3 regions of the Streptomyces sp. NPDC050560 genome follow, and region 2 is predicted to be linked to each of the others. Evidence: riboswitches for the same ligand, from Rfam matches in the RefSeq annotation. Region 2 holds a riboswitch; each other region holds the start of a gene.

Region 1 (5,513 bases), on a different contig from region 2:
CCCCCGGCCCGTCGTCCCCCGCCGTCCACGGCCCGGCCAGGGCGGTGAGCAGCGGCACGCCGAGCAGCACCAGGGCGGCCCAGGGGCGCCACCGCCGTGCGGTGGCGGCGGTGCTGGCGGGCGTGGCGGTACGTCGCGGGGTCACGCGGCCGGCTCCCTGCGGGGTGCCAGGCGGTGCGCGACGAGGTCGCCCGCGAGGTTCACGGCGATCGCGGTGCCGGTGAACAGCAGCGCGTACGCCTGCACTTCGGGCAGGTCCCGGTTCTGCACGGCGGTGACGAAGCCGTCGCCGAGGCCGCGGAACCCGAACACCGCCTCCACCAGGACGGCGCCGCCGAGCAGCCCCTCCACACACCGCGCGTACTGCTGCGCCGCCGGTCCGAGGGCGTTCGGCAGCACATGGCGCAGTACCACCGTCCGCCGCCGCATGCCGAGGAGTTCGAGGTGCGCGGCGACGGGACCGTGCCGCTCCGCCGCCACCCCGGCGCGTATCTGCCGTGCCAGATCGCACATATGACGGGCCGTCAGCACGGTGACGGGCAGTACGAGCACGGACGGGCGGGCGAGCAGCGCGGCGGTGTCCATGCCGACGGCGGTGGCGGGGAGCAGCCCGGCGGCCAGTGACACGGAGGCGACGAGCAGCAGTCCGAGGACGAACTCCGGTACGGCGTGCAGCACCACGGCCGCCGTGGTCAGCAGCCGGTCGGCGCGGCTGCCCTCGCGCAGGCCCGCGGCGGTGCCGAGCAGCGGGGCGAGCACGGTGACGAGCAGCAGCGCGGGGGCGCCGAGGAGCAGGGTCACGCCGACGCGGCGGCCGATGTCGTCGGCGACGGGCAGCCCGGTGGTGAGGGAGGTGCCGGGGTCGCCGGTGAGCAGGTGCCCGAGCCAGTGCCAGAAGCGGGGCCATGCGGGCCGGTCGAGGCCCAGCCGGGTGCGCAGCGCGCTGACCTGCTGCGGTGTGCCCAGTTCGCCGCGGAGCACGTCGGCGGTGTCGCCGGGCAGCAGTGAGCCGACGGCGAACACCGCGACGAGCACGACCAGGCACTGGACGAGGGCGAGCAGGCAGCGCCGCAGGACGTAGCGGCGCACGTCAGGAGAGGCGGGCGCGGTCGAAGCGGGCCCAGGCGTGTGAGTTCGGGGGTGCCGCGCGCAGCCCCGTCACACCGCTCGCGACGGCGTCGGTGGCGTCGGAGAAGGCCCACACCAGCAGGCCCGACTCGTCGCGTGCGAGCTTCTGGGCGCGGCCGAGCAGGGCGAGGCGGTCCTTCTCGTCGCGTGCGGTACGGGCCCGGTCGAGCAGGGTGTCGAACTCCTTGGAGGCGTACTGGGTCTGGTTGCGGGCGGCGCCGCCACGGACGCGCTGCTGGAGGAAGTCGGAGACGGGCAGGGTGGAGGTGGTGTTGAAGGCGGCGACGCCCTGGGTCCTGATCTCGCTGAAGTAGGTGCTGGAGGCGCGGGTGTTGACGGTCATCCGCAGCCCCACGTCCCGCAGTTGACGGGCCATCAGGTCGGCCGCGGGCTCCCAGGCGGCGTCGACGGAGCTGGTCTCCACGGTGAAGTGCAGCCCCTCGGCGCCCGCCTCGCGCACCAGCCTGCGTGCCTCGTCGACGTCGCGCTCGCGCGGTGGCAGGCCCTCGGGGTAGCCGCGCAGGCCCCTTCCGAAGAGGTCGTCGCCGGTCTCGCCGTGGCCGGCGAGCGCGATCCTCACCAGTGCGGCACGGTCGATGCCGCACTGCACGGCGCGCACGAGGCGGTGGTCGTCGAAGGGGGTGCGGCCGGTGCGCAGCAGGAGCTGCTGGGCGGTGGCGCGCCTGCTGGTGAGCAGCCGGGTGGCCCGGTTGCCCTTCAGCCGCTCCACGGAGGCTCCGGCCATGTCGGCGGCGTAGTGGACCTGCCCGGAGAGCAGGGCGTCGAGGCGGGCGGACTCCTCGTCGGCGGGGACGATCTCCAGCTCGGCGATGTGCGGGGCGCCGTCCCAGTGGTCGGCCCAGCGCCGGTAGCGGGCGGTGCCGCCCGGGGTGAACGACACGTAGGTGAAGGGGCCGGAGCCGACCGGTTTCCTGAAGTCCGTGGTCCCGTCCGGGACGATCTCGGTGCCGGGGCCCGCGAAGACGGTGGGGAACTCGAAGTTGGGCGCCTTCAGCCGCAGCACCAGGGACCGGGCGCCGTCGGCCCTGCTGGCCTCGTAGTCGATGGCGGAGAGCAGGACCTGTGAGGGCGATCCGGTCTCCGGGTCGGCGGCGCGGCGGTAGCTGTAGAGGACGTCCTTTGCGGTGACGGGGCTGCCGTCGTGGAAGTGCGCCTCGCGCAGGCGTATGCGCCACCGGGTGCCCGAGGCGTCGCTCTCCCAGGAGAGGGCGAGCCGGGGGCGGACGGACATGTCGTCGGCGTAGGTGGCGAGGGTGTCGTAGAGGGCCTTGGCGCGTGCCTGGTCGACGAAGTTCGGTGCGACGTGCGGGTCCAGGGTCTCCTGGGAGCCGCCGGAGGTGAAGGCGGCCCTGAACCGGTCGCCGTCTCCTCCGTCGCGGGTGTCGCCGCCGCAGCCGGCGAGCAGTCCCGACGCGGAGAGCGCCAGGGCTCCCCCCGCGGCAAGTACGCCGCGTCTGCCGGGCTCCGGGCGGCGCGGTGTCCCCTTTCGGGCATGCGTCGTCACGTCGATCCTCTCCGGGGTGTCCTCGCCCCTGCTGTTGGACCGGCGACGGGTCAGTCTCCTGGCTCCCGGCTCTTCGCTCGCCTCCGCCTTCCCGGCCGCGGGCAGCGGTCGGTGGCGTGCGGGAGGGTCGCTCCCCGGTCACAGTGGCGGGACCGCGCCGGATTCGCACCGGCTTCCTGGTCCCCGTCGCCTCGTGCACTCATTGTGGCGCACGGGGCGACGGGCGCGTGACCCCGGCCCGTGGCCGCGCCCGCGCGCCGCGGCGCCGCCGGAAATATCCGCCGCACGCCTCTTCCGTTGACTTTGGTCCGTGTACAACGATGTGAACAAACATCAAGCGACAGAATCGCTCATAACCCTGCGGTCTGCTCCAGCAATGCGAACGCCTCTGCACAGCTCCGGATAGCCGGTGCCGCGACAGGCGGCACCCACCCCCCATGAGTAGGGAGCCGCCATGCATCCGAGACCGTCCGCACCCTCGCCCCTGCGCTCTTTGGGCGCGCTGCTCGCCGCCCTCGCCCTGCTGGCCTTCGGGGCCGTGACGCTGGGCGCGGGGAGCGCGCGGGCCGCCACCGGCACGCCGCTGCGCGACGAGGGCCTGTACCCGCGCGCCGTACGCCTGGAGCACAACGGCGCCGCCGACGGCCGCATCCTGACCTCCGTGGTGACCTTCGACGCAGGTGACGGGGTCGGGACCATCCAGGAGTCCACCGACGACGGCGCCACCTTCACCGAGGTCGGGCAGGTGCGGGCGCCCGACGCCGCCGCCGGCAGGGGCCTGTGCTGCTCGACCCTGTTCGAACTCCCCCAGCAGGTCGGCGACCTGCCGGAGGGCACCCTGCTGTGGTCCGCGTCCATCGGGCAGGACAGCTCGCCCCGCCGGATGGCGGTCGAGGTCTTCAGGAGCAACGACGTGGGCCGCACCTGGCAGTACCTCTCCACGGTGGCCACGGCCGCCAACGACCTCGGCCTGTGGGAGCCCGAGCTGTCGGTGGCCGCCGACGGGCAGCTCGTCGCGCACTACTCCGACGAGACGGACGGGGTGCACAGCCAGAAGCTGGTGGCCGCCAGGTCCGCCGACGGCGTCCAGTGGAGCGGCCACCACGACACCGTCGCCAGCGGCCTCGGCACGGACCGCCCCGGGATGGCGGTGGTCCGCAGGCTGCCGAGCGGCACGTACGTCATGACGTACGAGATCTGCACACCGGGCGGCCAGTACTCCTGCGTGGTGCACTACCGCACGTCGCCGGACGGCTGGGACTGGGGCGACCCCGCCTACCTCGGCATCCGCCCGGAGACCGCCGACGGCCAGTACTTCCGGCACACCCCCACGCTGGCCTGGTCGCCGCTGGCCGGATCGCCCGAGGGGCGGCTGTTCCTCGTCGGGCAGGAGCTGGCGAACGCCGACGGCTCACGCGCCGCGGGCTCCGGGCGCACGGTGTGGGTCAACGACGCCGGGGGCACGGGGGCCTGGCGCGCGGTGAACGCCCCGGTCGCGGTGGACTCGACGGAGCTGGACTTCTGCCCCAACTACAGCTCGGCCCTGCTGCCCTCCACCGACGGCACCTCGCTGTTCGAGATCGCCACCGACTGGGACGGCGACGTCTGCCGCCCCTACTACGCCCACGGCGCCGTATAGCGCGGCCGTCCGCCACACCGCACCGCGGCGCCCGCCCCGCGCGGGCCGGGCGCCGCGGCACCCCGAAGGTCCGCCCCGCGGGGGGCGCCAACGGGAGCCCCGCACCGCCGTATTGACATGTCCAGGACCGAACCGGAAGCTGAAGAAGGTCGTTTGCAACGATGCACAACGCAGGGAGGAAAGGATGACGATGGGAATCCTGCGAAGACGAGCCCGCGGCCTGGCGCTCGCGGCGGCGGCGCTGCTCGCCGCCGTGTTCTCCGTGCTGTCGACCGGGCCCGCGCAGGCCGGCGAGACACCGCTGCGCGCGGCGGACCCGAGCGTCCTGCGGGTCGGCGGCACCTATGTGGGGGTGCAGTCGACGGGCGGCGGGATCGTCGTGCGGCAGGCGTCGTCGCCGGACGGGCTCGCCACGGCGACGGCGCGGCAGGTGTGGTCGGACACGGCGGGGCGCGGCGAGGTGTGGGCCCCCGAGATCGTGACGGACGGCGGCCGCTACTACATCTACTTCTCGTCGGGCACCGGCGCCGCCCACCGGATGTACGTGATCAGCTCCGCGAGCCCGGACAGCGGGTACGGCGCGGAGACCCGGCTCGCGCTGCCCGACGACAAGTGGGCGATCGACGGGACGATGTTCACGTTCAACGGGCAGCGCTGGTTCGTCTGGTCGGGCTGGGCCGGGGACACCAACGTGGAGCAGAACCTCTACATCGCCCGGATGAGCAGCCCCACCACACCCACGGGGGCGCGCTACGTCATCTCTCAGCCGCGGGAGAGCTGGGAGCGCGTGGTGGGCGACCCGTACATCAACGAGGGTCCCGAGGCCATCATGGACCCGAACGGGCAACTGCACATCGTCTACTCCGCCAACGGGAGCTGGAGCGAGCAGTACTGCCTGGGGGACCTGCGGCTGCGCGCGGGCGGCGACCCCACCTACGTATGGGACTGGTACAAGTCCAACGGCTGCCTGTTCGGCTCCAACCAGGCCACGATGATGCCCGGTTGGGACGCCACGCTCTATGCCGACGGTCCCGGCCACCACACCTTCGTGCTGCTCGACGGCGACATCGCGACAAGTCCGCCGGCCGGGCCCACGTTCCCGTTCATGTACCACGCGGTCGCGAAGGGGACGCCGTACTCGTGGGAGAACCGCCACTGGTACACGGGCACGTTCTGCTGGTGGGGCGACACCACCTACAGCCGGGCGAACGTGCCGGGTCC
Region 2 (5,513 bases):
GAAGAGGTCGGGCTCCTCCTGCCGCACCGTGTCGACGACCGAGAAGGCGAAGTCCATGTGCATGGACTCGTCCCTGAAGACCCAGTTGGTGCCGGTGGCCAGGCCGTGCAGCAGGCCGCGGGAGCGGAACCAGTACACGTAGGCGAAGGCACCGTAGAAGAAGAGCCCCTCGATGCAGGCGGCGAAGCAGATCAGGTTGAGCAGGAAGCGGCGGCGGTCGTCCTTGGTGCGCAGCCGGTCGATGTCCTCCACGGAGTCCATCCAGCGGAAGCAGAACTCGGCCTTCTCCCGGATCGAGGGGATGTTCTCGACGGCGGCGAACGCGGCGTTGCGCTCCTCGGGGTCGGGCAGGTACGTGTCGAGCAGCGTCAGGTAGAACTGGACGTGGACGGCCTCCTCGAAGAGCTGGCGGGACAGGTAGAGCCTGGCCTCCGGGGAGTTGACGTGCCGGTAGAGGGTGAGGACGAGGTTGTTGGCGACGATCGAGTCACCGGTGGCGAAGAACGCGACCAGACGGCCGATCAGATGCTGTTCGCCCGGGGAGAGCCGGGCGAGGTCGGCGACGTCGGAGTGCAGGTCGACCTCCTCCACCGTCCAGGTGTTCTTGATGGCGTCCCGGTAGCGCTCGTAGAACTCCGGGTAGCGCATGGGCCGCAGGGTCAGCTCGAAGCCGGGGTCGAGCAGGTTCTTCACGGCGGTGCGGGTGGTCACTGGCATGCCTCGCAGGACTCGGGGTTCTCCAGGGAGCAGGCGACGGCCTCCGCCTCCGGCGGGGCGGCCGCGGGTGCGGCGTCCGGCGGCGGTGCCGCCGAGCGCGCGGACTGGGCGATCCTGGTGGCCGGCCGGGAGCGCAGGTAGTAGGTGGTCTTCAGGCCGCGGCGCCACGCGTACGCGTACATCGAGCTGAGCTTGCCGATGGTGGGCGAGGCCATGAACAGGTTGAGCGACTGGCTCTGGTCGAGGTACGGGGCGCGGGCGGCGGCCATCTCGATCAGCGCGCGCTGCGGCAGCTCCCAGGCGGTGCGGTACAGCTCGCGCACGTCGGCGGGGAGCCCTTCCATGTCCCGTACCGAGCCGTTGGACTCGCGCAGCAGTTGCCTGGTGTGCTCGTCCCACCTGCCGAGCCGCTTCAGCTCGGCCACCAGGGAGGTGTTCACCTGAAGGAACTCTCCGCTCAGGGTCTCGCGCTTGAACAGGTTGGACACCTGCGGCTCGACGCACTCGTGGACGCCCGCGATGGAGGCGATGGTGGCGGTGGGCGCGATGGCGAGCAGCAGCGAGTTGCGCAGCCCCGTGGCGGCGATCCTGGCCCGCAGCGCGGCCCACCGCTCGGGCCAGGTCACGGACGGCGGGTAGTGGTCCGGGTGCAGGACGCCGCGGGCGGCGCGGGTGGCGGACCAGGCCGGGTGGGGGCCGTGCCGCTCGGCGAGGTCGCAGGACGCCTCGTAGGCCGCGAGCATGATCCGCTCGGCGATCCGGGTGGACAGGGCGAGGGCGCCGGGCGAGTCGAAGGGCAGCCGCAGCGCGAAGAACACGTCCTGGAGGCCCATCGCGCCGAGGCCCACGGGGCGCCAGCGGGCGTTGGAGGACGCGGCCTCGGGGGTGGGGTAGAAGTTGGTGTCGACCACGCGGTCGAGGAAGACCACCGCGGTGCGCACGGCCCGGTCGAGGCGGTCCCAGTCGACGGCCAGGGCGGGGTCGGCCGTCTCCCCGGCGCGGGCGTCGTCGGTGAGGAAGGCGGCGAGGTTGACCGAGCCGAGGTTGCACACCGCGGTCTCGCCGTCGTCGGTGACTTCCAGGATCTCGGTGCAGAGGTTCGACGAGTGGATGACGCGGCCCGGCTCCGCGGTCTGGTTGCCGGTGCGGTTGGCGGCGTCCTTGAAGGTCATCCAGCCGTTGCCGGTCTGTGCGAGGGTGCGCATCATCCGGGCGTAGAGGGTACGGGCGGGCAGCCGCCTGACGGCGAGCCCGCGCTCCTCGGCCGCGCGGTAGGCGGCGTCGAACTCCTCGCCCCACAGGTCGGTCAGCTCCGGCACGTCGGAAGGGGAGAACAGCGACCACTCGGTGTCGGCCTCGACGCGGCGCATGAACTCGTCCGGAATCCAGTGCGCCAGGTTGAGGTTGTGGGTGCGGCGCGCCTCCTCGCCCGTGTTGTCGCGCAGTTCGAGGAACTCCTCGATGTCCGCGTGCCAGGTCTCCAGGTAGACGCAGGCCGCGCCCTTGCGGCGGCCCCCCTGGTTGACGGCGGCCACCGAGGCGTCCAGCGTGCGCAGGAAGGGCACGATGCCGCCCGAGTGCCCGTTGGTGCCGTGGATCAGGGAGCCGCGCGAGCGCACCCTGGTGTACGGGATGCCGATGCCGCCCGCGTGCTTCGAGAGCCTGGCGACCTGGTGGTAGCGCTCGTAGATGGAGTCGAGCCGGTCCTGCGGGGAGTCCAGCAGATAGCAGGAGGACATCTGGGGGTGCCGGGTGCCCGAGTTGAACAGCGTCGGCGAACTGGGCAGGTATTCGAGGCGGTTCATCAGCCCGTACAGCTCGGCCACCTCGTCGGCCGCGGCGGCGCCGCCGTCCTTCGCGAGCCCGCACGCCACCCTGAGCAGGAAGTGCTGGGGCGCCTCGACGACCTGACGGGTCGTCGGGTGGCGCAGCAGATAGCGGCTGTGCAGCGTGCGCAGCCCGAAGTAGCCGAAGCGGTCGTCGTGGGCGGGGTCGGCGAGCGTGTCGAGCCGTGCGGCGTGCGCGCGGACGAAGCCCGCGGTGGCGTCCGCGATCAGGCCCTCGCGGTGGCCGACCGCGACGGACGCGGAGAACGAGACGGCGCCCTGCCCCGCGGCCTCCGCGGCGATGTCGTGCGCGAGCAGCCTGGCGGCGACGCGGGAGTACTGCGGGTCCTCGGCGATGAGCCCGGCGGCGGCCTCGGTGGCGAGCGCGCGCAGTTCCGCCTCGTCGGGGGCGGCGCCCGCGCCGCGCAGCGCGGCGGCCACGATCCGGTCCCCGTCGGTGTCGCGGAGGCCGGTGCACGCCTCGGCCACGGCGCGCGCGAGGGCGTCTGCGGGGCCGGTGCCGGGCGGTGCGGTGCGCGCGGTGGCGGGGGCCGCGGGCGCGATGGTCATGTGTGCTCTCCCTCGTACGACGGCCGTGGGAGGGCAGGGGGGTACGCGGGAACGCCGCGGCACGCCCGCCGACCCATCCCACGGGGCCCGGACTCGACGGCACCCGCGGCCGGGGCCGACGGGTGCGCTGCCGGCAGGCGACCGGACTCGCGGGCATGCGTGAGCATGCCCGCTCACCGTTGCGGGACAGTCCCGGACTCGCACCGGGTTCCCCTGCGGCGGCAGCGATCAGAGCATACATCTGGTGGGTGCTTATCCAAGCAACCCCCAGATATTGTGTCGCCGGGGGCCGGTCCGGTCGTAGGCCCGGCCCCCGGCCGCGCTCACTTCACCGCACGGTAGGCCGCGCCCGCCTTCGTGGCCCGGGTGCCGCGGTAGAGACCCGTGCCGTCGCCGCGGCTGGTGGAGAGGGTGAACCAGGCGTACCGCTTGACGTACGGCAGGGAGCGCAGCATCGCCGTCGACTTCTTGACGAACGCCGCCTGTTGGGCCTGGGTGGGGTAGCGGGCGGTGCCGGACGAGAAGTCCGTCAGGGCGTACTCGGTGAGCCAGACCGGCTTGTGGTAGCGGTTGTGGACGGCGGCCAGGTAGCCGCGCAGTTGGCCGGTGGCGCGCTGGGCGTCGAAGTCGCCTCCGTACCAGTGCAGGGGGATGAAGTCGACCTTGTAGTGGCGGGAGGCGGCGCCCTTCATGAAGCGGTCGAGCCAGCCGCCGGGGGTGTCGCCGCCGGTGGCCACGGAGGGGGCGCCGAGCCGCAGCCCGGTCGACTGGAGCCGGGGCCAGAGGTCGAGCGCCCGGTTCACGGTCATGTTGGCCTGGTCGCCCCGGTCGGGCTCGTTGAAGCCGAGGAGCGTTTTGCCCTGCTTCTTGGCCCGGGCCAGTTCCGCCTTGGTCACCGAGCCCGCGTCATGGATCATCGGCACGAACTCGACGCCGCGCGGCGCCTTGATGCCGAGCCTGCCCGACGACCAGGTGTAGAACCAGCCCGCCCGGGAGTTGGTGAGCGCCTTGCTGACGCCCTGGAACTGCCAGGCGCTGACGCCCTTCTTCGTCCCCGCGGCGGCCGTGGCGGCCGTGGCGGCGGGCGGGTGCGTGCCGGGTGCGTGGGCGGGGGCCGCGGCGCCCTGGCCCGCGGCGGCGAGCAGCGCGCCGAGCGCGAGCGGCACGGCGGCGAGGCGCGTGGTGTGTCGCATCGGGTCTCCTCTCAGCAGCTCAGGTGCTTGCCGGGGGCCGCGCCGAGCATCCTGGCGGCCTTCTTGTACCGGGCGACACGGTCGCGCACCTGGGCGGGGTTGCGGCCGTCGCACTCGACGGCGCCGTTGATGCTGCGGATCGTCTGTCCGAAGCCGCCGCCCGCGGTCATCGCGTGGTGGGAGGTCATGGTGCCGGGGCCCGACTGGGTCATCCAGTACCAGAGCGCGAGCTTCCAGGTCACGGCGGGCTTCTGGGCCGCGAGGTTCGGGTGGTGCAGCAGATCGGTGTGGAACGCGTCGCCCGCCGCCTTGTAGTTGTAGTTCCAACTGATCTGGAGGGGGCCGCGGCCGTGGTACGCGGAGCGGCCCGCCGGGCAGCCGTACGGCTCGGCGGCGCAGTAGGTGGGCCAGGCGGCCTTGTTCTGCTCGTTGACGTAGATGAGCCCGCTGGTCTCGTGTCCCGCGTTGGCCAGGAAGGCGGCGGCCTCGCGCTTCCTGGTGGCGGCGGTGCCGGTGTGCGCGAACGCGGGGAACGCCTTGGCGGCCTTGACCAGGCCGTCATAGCTGTAGAGCTTCTTGTGCCTCGGGAACATCGTGTTGTACTGCGCCTTGCTCACGACGAGGCCGGCGCGCTGCGCGGGGGCGGCCGACGCGGCGGCGGTGGCGAGTCCGCTCGCGGTCGCCGCCAGGGCGAGGGCGGTCAGCGCGGCCTGGACGGCGCGTGCTCTTGGCATGGTGGGGGCTCCTTGGGTCACTACGGCGAGGTCCTGGTTCTCAGAGCTTCGCGCCGAAGTCCTGTGTCCAGTACGTCCCGTACCTGGTGCCGCTCTTCTTGGCGTAGCCGACGCCTATGTGCTTGAGGGAGCAGTTGAGGATGTTGGCGCGGTGGCCGGGGGAGTTCATCCAGCCCTTGACGACCGCCTTCGGGGTCTGCTGCCCGCCGGCGACGTTCTCGGCGAGCGCGCGCCAGCCGGTGTAGCCGGCCGCCTGCGCCCTGGAGACGAGGGTGCTGCCGCCCGAGCCGTTGTGCCCCACGAAGTCGTGGTTGGCCATGTCGGCCGAGTGCCGCCGGGCGGCCTTCCCGAGGGCGGCGTTGCTCTTCAGCTTGGGACAACCCGCCTTCGTGCGCTCCGCGTTGGTCAGTTTGATCACCTGGGCGCGCCGGTTGACCGCCGTGGGCGCCGCGGTGGCCGACGCCGCCGGGGTG
Region 3 (5,513 bases), on a different contig from region 2:
GCACGGTGAGCCGCGGCCCCGAGGGCAGCGTCCTTCCGGGCCTGCGGCCGAGGGCGGCGCCGCCCGCGAGGCGGCCGGCCGCCACCGCGGCCGCGCCTGCCCCGAGCACGGCGGTGACGGCGGCGGCCGTCGCTCTGGCGGTGTGCACGGGACCAGTGTCGTGGGGGTGTACCGGCCGGGCCACTCGAAGCGGTACCGCGAGTCCTGTCATGCCGCCTCCCTGTCAGCGCTCCTCTCGCTGCCCGTACCCCCGCAACCGCTCCTGTACCTCCGCCACTTGTCCGGCGTCGAGGAGGTGGGGCGAGCGGCCCGGCAGCGCGCTCGCGGTGAGCCATACGCGGCACATCCATTCGAGCTGCGCGGTGCGGTCGTACGCCTGGTCCATGGTGGCGCCGTAAGTGAGGGTGCCGTGGTTCTGGAGGAGGCAGCCGGTGCGGTCCTCCAGCGCGTCGAGCATGTGCGCGGCCAGCTCGGGGCTGCCGTAGAGGGCGTAGCGGGCGACGCGCACGGGGCCGCCGAGCGCGGCGGCCATGTAGTGCACCAGCGGGAGTTCGTCGACGAGGGTGGAGACGGCGGTGGCGTGCACGGCGTGGGTGTGCACGACGGCGCGCGCGCCCGTGGTGCGGTACACCGCCAGGTGCATCGGCAGCTCGCTCGTGGGGGTGAGGGTGCCGAGGACCCGGTTGCCCGCGAGGTCGACGCCGAGCGGTTCGTCCTCGTCGATGCGGTCGTAGGGGACACCGCTCGGGGTGACGAGGACGGTGTCGCCCACGCGCGCGGAGACGTTGCCGGAGGTGCCGACGACCAGGCCGTCGGCGACGGTCCTGCGGGCGGCGGCGACCAGCTCGCGCCAGGCGTGCGCGACGGCCCCCGCCGCCGGTCCGCCGCCGCGCGGGGACGGCGGGTGGGGGTCCGCCGGTCGGGGGGTGTCGGGCCGCGCGGCGGCGGCCGTGGCGGCCGTGGCGGGCGCAGCCCGCTCCGCGTGCGGCGTGGGCCGCTCCTGGTCATGAGGCATGGGCCGCATCCTGTCACCGCGCCGGGCGCGGGGGCCCCGGGCGGTGCGGATTCCACCGGGGCACGGCTCCCTCTTTCGGGGCGTGTGCCGTGTGTACGAGCGGGGAGCGCTGGTGTTTTCGATAGCCTTCGTGCCCATTTGTTGTAGCTCGTCGGGCGTGCGCCCCGGCGCTCGCGATCGGGGAACCCATGCCCGCTGCCCGCCACTCCGTCCACCGCACGGCGCTCCCCCGGCCCACGAGCCCCCGCGCCGGGGCGCGCACGGCGCGCCTGCTGGCGGCCGCCGCGGCGCTGGCGCTCGCCCAGGCCCCGTCCCCGGCGCGCGCGGCGGAGCCGTACGCGGACCTCCCCCGGGGCAACGACGTGTCGTCCCACCAGGGCACGGTCGACTGGAAGAAGGCGTACGAGGCGGGGGCGCGGTTCTCGTATGTGAAGGCCACCGAGTCGACCACGTACAAGAACCCGTACTTCAGGGGGCAGTTCGACGGCTCGCGGGAGGCGGGGATGCTGCGCGGGGCCTACCACTTCGCGCTCCCCGACCGGAGTTCGGGCGCGGCGCAGGCGGCGTACTTCCTGAAGAACGGCGGCGGCTGGGCGGCGGACGGCCGGACGCTGCCGCCCGCCCTCGACATCGAGGCCAACCCCTACGGCGCCGAGTGCTACGGCCTGGACGAGGCGGGGCTCGCGGACTGGGTCAGGGACTTCAGCGACGAGGTGCGGCGGAGCGCGGGGGTGCTTCCGGTGATCTACACGAGCACCCGGTGGTGGAACACCTGCACCGGGGGCAACCGCGGCTTCGGGGACCATGCGCTGTGGGTGCCGGACTACGCCGCGTCGCCCGGCGCGCTGCCCGCCGGGTGGACGACGTGGACGTTCTGGCAGTACGCGGACCACGGTCCGATGGCCGGTGACCAGAACCGCTTCCACGGCGACGCGGACGCCCTGGCGCGCTTCGCGGCGGGCTGAGCCGACCGGAACCCCGCGGACGGGCGCGCCCATGTCCCGCCGCCGGGGCGGGTGTCGAGACCCGAGCACCGCACCCGCCGTAGCGATACACCTCATGGCCTGCCCGGGTTCATCTTCCGTTCACTCAGATTACGTACGTTCAACGAGCCACCGACGTACGACAGAAGTCTGGGTAAATGGAACACATCACGCTCGTTCTCGTGATGGTGATCGTCACGGCACTCGCCTTCGACTTCACCAATGGTTTCCACGACACCGCCAACGCGATGGCCACCACCATCTCCACCGGCGCGATGCGCCCCAGAGCCGCGGTCGTCATGTCCGCCGCGCTGAACCTCGTGGGCGCGTTCCTCTCGATCGAGGTCGCCAGGACCATCTCGGGCGGGATCGTCGACGAACGGGGCCTGCGCACCGAGGTGATCTTCGCGGCGCTCGTCGGCGCCATCCTGTGGAATCTGCTGACCTGGCTGCTCGGGCTGCCGTCCAGCTCGTCGCACGCCCTGTTCGGGGGGCTGATCGGGGCGGCGGTGATGTCCGCGGGCTGGTCCTCCGTGCACGGCTCGACGGTGGTCACCAAGGTGCTGCTGCCCGCGGTGGCGGCGCCCGTCGTCGCCGGCCTCGGGGCGCTCGTCGCCACCCGGCTCACCTACCGGCTCGGCCGCGGCGCCGCCGAGGGTTCCACCACCCGCGGCTACCGCGCGGGCCAGATCGCGTCGGCCGGGCTCGTCTCGCTGGCACACGGCACCAACGACGCGCAGAAGACCATGGGGATCATCACCCTGGCGCTGGTCACCGGCGGGGTGCTGGCGCCGGGCTCCAACCCCCCGGTCTGGGTGATCGCCTCCGCGGGGCTCGCCATCGCGCTCGGCACGTACATCGGCGGCTGGCGCATCATCAGGACGATGGGCCGCGGCCTCACCGACCTCGCGCCGCAGCAGGGCTTCGCCGCGCAGACCAGCGCCGCGACCGCCATCCTCGCCTCGTCGCAGCTCGGCTTCTCGCTCTCCACCACCCAGGTCTGCTCGGGCGCCGTGATGGGCGCGGGCCTCGGCCGCAGCGGTGCGGTGGTCCGCTGGTCCACGGCGACCCGGATGCTGGTGGCCTGGTGTCTGACACTGCCCGCGGCGGGCCTGGTCGGCGCGGGCGCCGAACTCCTCGCGGGGCGCGGCCCCTGGGGCATCGCGGCCACCGCGGTCCTGCTGGTCGCCGCCTCCGGCACGGTGTGGAACCTGGCCAGGCGCAGGCCCGTCACCCACGCCAACGTGAACGACCCCGAGCCCCGGACCCCGGCGCCCGGCATGCTCGCCGCCGACGCGGTGGTACGGGAGGACACCGCGAGCCCCGCCGCCGCTCCGAGCGCCGCCACGAGCCCCGCTTCGAGCCTCGCGAGGCCCGCCCCGGGCCCCGCCGCCACGGCGCCCGGCGTGCCCGTCGCCCCGGTCACCGTGCCCGCCCCTGTCCCCTCCCCCGGCGAGAGCCCCGCACCGGCCGCGGCGCCGGGCGGCACCGCCCCGTGACCGCGCGCCCCGGCGCGGGCACCACCCATCCGAGCCCCTGACGGCCCCTCAAGGACGGAACACACCATGCAGATCGACTGGACGGCCATCGGCACCGTCTTCGGGGTCAGCCTCGCGGCCACCGTGGCCCTGGTGGGCCTCTTCGCGCTCGGCACCGTCGGCCTCGCCCGGCGCGGCGGCGCCCCGCGCGCGGGCGGCCAGGGGGCGCTCCTGGCCACCGGCGCCTACGCCTGCTTCGCCCTGTGCGCCGCCGCCGTGGCGTACGGGATCTACCTCATAGCGGGCTGACACCGGCGTCCCCTGCCTGGTCAGCGGCTGGTTGACGGCCGTTCGCCGGGCGTGGTGGACTGCCGGGGCCATACAACGGCGGCAGGAGAGGAAGCCGGTGCGAATCCGGCGCGGTCCCGCCACTGTCACCGGGGAGCGCTCCCCACCCACGGCCACGGCTCGTACGAGCGGGAAGGCCGGGGCAGCGCCGATCCGGGAGCCAGGACACTCTCGCCGTCGTTCCTTCGAGCCGGGGCGCGGACCCTGAGTGAGGACACGAGTGATGCCGGGCTGCCCGCCCACCGTCACGCGCGCGCGGCGCTTCGCCGCGGGCGCCACCGCGGGACTGCTGGCCGACGCCGTCTTCGGCGACCCGCGCCGCGGCCACCCCGTCGCCGCCTTCGGGCGCGCCGCTGGCGCTTTGGAGCGCACGCTCTGGCGCGACCACAGGGGCGCGGGCGCCGCGCACACCGCGCTCTGCGTCGGCGGCGCCGTGGCGCTCGCCGCGGGCGCGGAACGCGCCCTGCGCCACCGCCCGCCGCTCGCCGTCGCATGGACCGCCGCCGCCGCGTGGACCGTGCTCGGCGGCGCCTCGCTCGCCGGGGAGGCCGAGCGGATCGGCGCCGCCCTGGCCGTCGGCGACACGGACACCGCGCGGCGGCTGCTGCCGCGGCTGTGCGGGCGCGACCCCGAGGCGCTCGACGCCGGGGAACTCGCGCGCGCGGTGGTGGAGTCGGTCGCCGAGAACACCTCGGACGCGGTCGTCGGCGCCCTGGTGTGGGGCGCCGTCGCCGGGGTGCCGGGGTTCGCCGCGTTCCGCGCCGTCAACACGCTCGACGCGATGACAGGACACCGCTCGCCCCGCTATCTGCGCTTCGGCTGGGCCGCGGCCCGTCTCGACGACGTCGCGGGCTGGCCTGGCGCCCGGCTCACCGCGCTGCTCGCCGTGCTCACCGGCGGCGCCCCCGCGGCCGCCCTGCGGGCCTGGCGCGACGACGCGAAGCACCACCCGAGCCCCAACGCGGGCCCGGTCGAGGCCGCGTTCGCCGGAGCCCTGGGGATACGGCTCGGCGGCACCCTGTCCTACGGCGGCCGCACCGAGCACCGCCCGGTGCTCGGCGCCCGGGGCCGCGCCGCCACCCCCGCCGACATCGCGCGCGCGGTGCGCCTCTCGCGCCGGGTCACCGTGGGCGCCCTCGCCGCCGCCGTGTGTCTGGCGCGGTGCCTGCCGGGCCCGGTCCTGTGACCGGCACCGGGGGCGGGCTGCTGGTCGCGGGCACCACGTCCGACGCGGGCAAGAGCGTGGTGACCGCGGGGATCTGCCGCTGGCTCGCCAGGCGCGGGGTGCGGGTGGCCCCGTTCAAGGCGCAGAACATGTCGCTGAACTCCTTCGTGACCCGGGACGGCGCCGAGATCGGCCGCGCCCAGGCGATGCAGGCGCTCGCCGCCCGGGTGGAGCCGAGCGCGCTGATGAACCCCGTACTGCTGAAACCGGGCGGCGAGCGCAGCAGCCAGGTCGTCGTCATGGGCAGGCCCGCGGGCGAGATGAGCGCGCGCGGCTACCACGGCGGACGCCAGGAGGCGCTGCTCGGCACCGTGCTCGACTGCCTCGAACGGCTGCGGGCCGCGCACGACGTGGTGGTCTGCGAGGGCGCGGGCAGCCCCGCCGAGATCAACCTGCGGCGCACCGACATCGTCAACATGGGCCTCGCCAGGGCCGCGGGGCTGCCGGTGCTGGTGGTCGGGGAC

The links. A riboswitch is a leader RNA that binds a small molecule or an ion and turns the genes downstream of it on or off. The one in region 2 is predicted to bind cobalamin.
Region 1: it holds a riboswitch for cobalamin, as region 2 does, so the genes downstream of both, ACIBIW_RS21860 (ABC transporter substrate-binding protein) here and ACIBIW_RS12720 (ribonucleoside-diphosphate reductase subunit alpha) in region 2, are expected to answer to the same signal.
Region 3: it holds a riboswitch for cobalamin, as region 2 does, so the genes downstream of both, ACIBIW_RS35925 (cobalamin biosynthesis protein) here and ACIBIW_RS12720 (ribonucleoside-diphosphate reductase subunit alpha) in region 2, are expected to answer to the same signal.

Annotation. Positions count from the first base shown of each region.
Region 1 is NZ_JBITGT010000009.1:134,908-140,420, forward strand. It holds gene ACIBIW_RS21850 (ABC transporter permease) at 1-145, opposite strand, end outside; gene ACIBIW_RS21855 (ABC transporter permease) at 142-1,089, opposite strand; gene ACIBIW_RS21860 (ABC transporter substrate-binding protein) at 1,091-2,653, opposite strand; cobalamin riboswitch at 2,705-2,834, opposite strand; gene ACIBIW_RS21865 (exo-alpha-sialidase) at 3,108-4,292, shown strand; gene ACIBIW_RS21870 (glycoside hydrolase family 43 protein) at 4,483-5,513, shown strand, end outside.
Region 2 is NZ_JBITGT010000005.1:107,582-113,094, reverse strand. It holds gene ACIBIW_RS12725 (ribonucleotide-diphosphate reductase subunit beta) at 1-717, opposite strand, end outside; gene ACIBIW_RS12720 (ribonucleoside-diphosphate reductase subunit alpha) at 708-3,113, opposite strand; cobalamin riboswitch at 3,228-3,358, opposite strand; gene ACIBIW_RS12715 (glycoside hydrolase family protein) at 3,437-4,306, opposite strand; gene ACIBIW_RS12710 (chitinase) at 4,318-5,040, opposite strand; gene ACIBIW_RS12705 (CAP domain-containing protein) at 5,081-5,513, opposite strand, start outside.
Region 3 is NZ_JBITGT010000026.1:46,296-51,808, forward strand. It holds gene ACIBIW_RS35900 (alpha/beta hydrolase family protein) at 1-148, opposite strand, end outside; gene ACIBIW_RS35905 (class II aldolase/adducin family protein) at 224-1,015, opposite strand; gene ACIBIW_RS35910 (lysozyme) at 1,204-1,980, shown strand; gene ACIBIW_RS35915 (anion permease) at 2,157-3,497, shown strand; gene ACIBIW_RS35920 (hypothetical protein) at 3,564-3,785, shown strand; cobalamin riboswitch at 3,872-3,995, shown strand; gene ACIBIW_RS35925 (cobalamin biosynthesis protein) at 4,048-5,010, shown strand; gene ACIBIW_RS35930 (cobyric acid synthase) at 5,007-5,513, shown strand, end outside.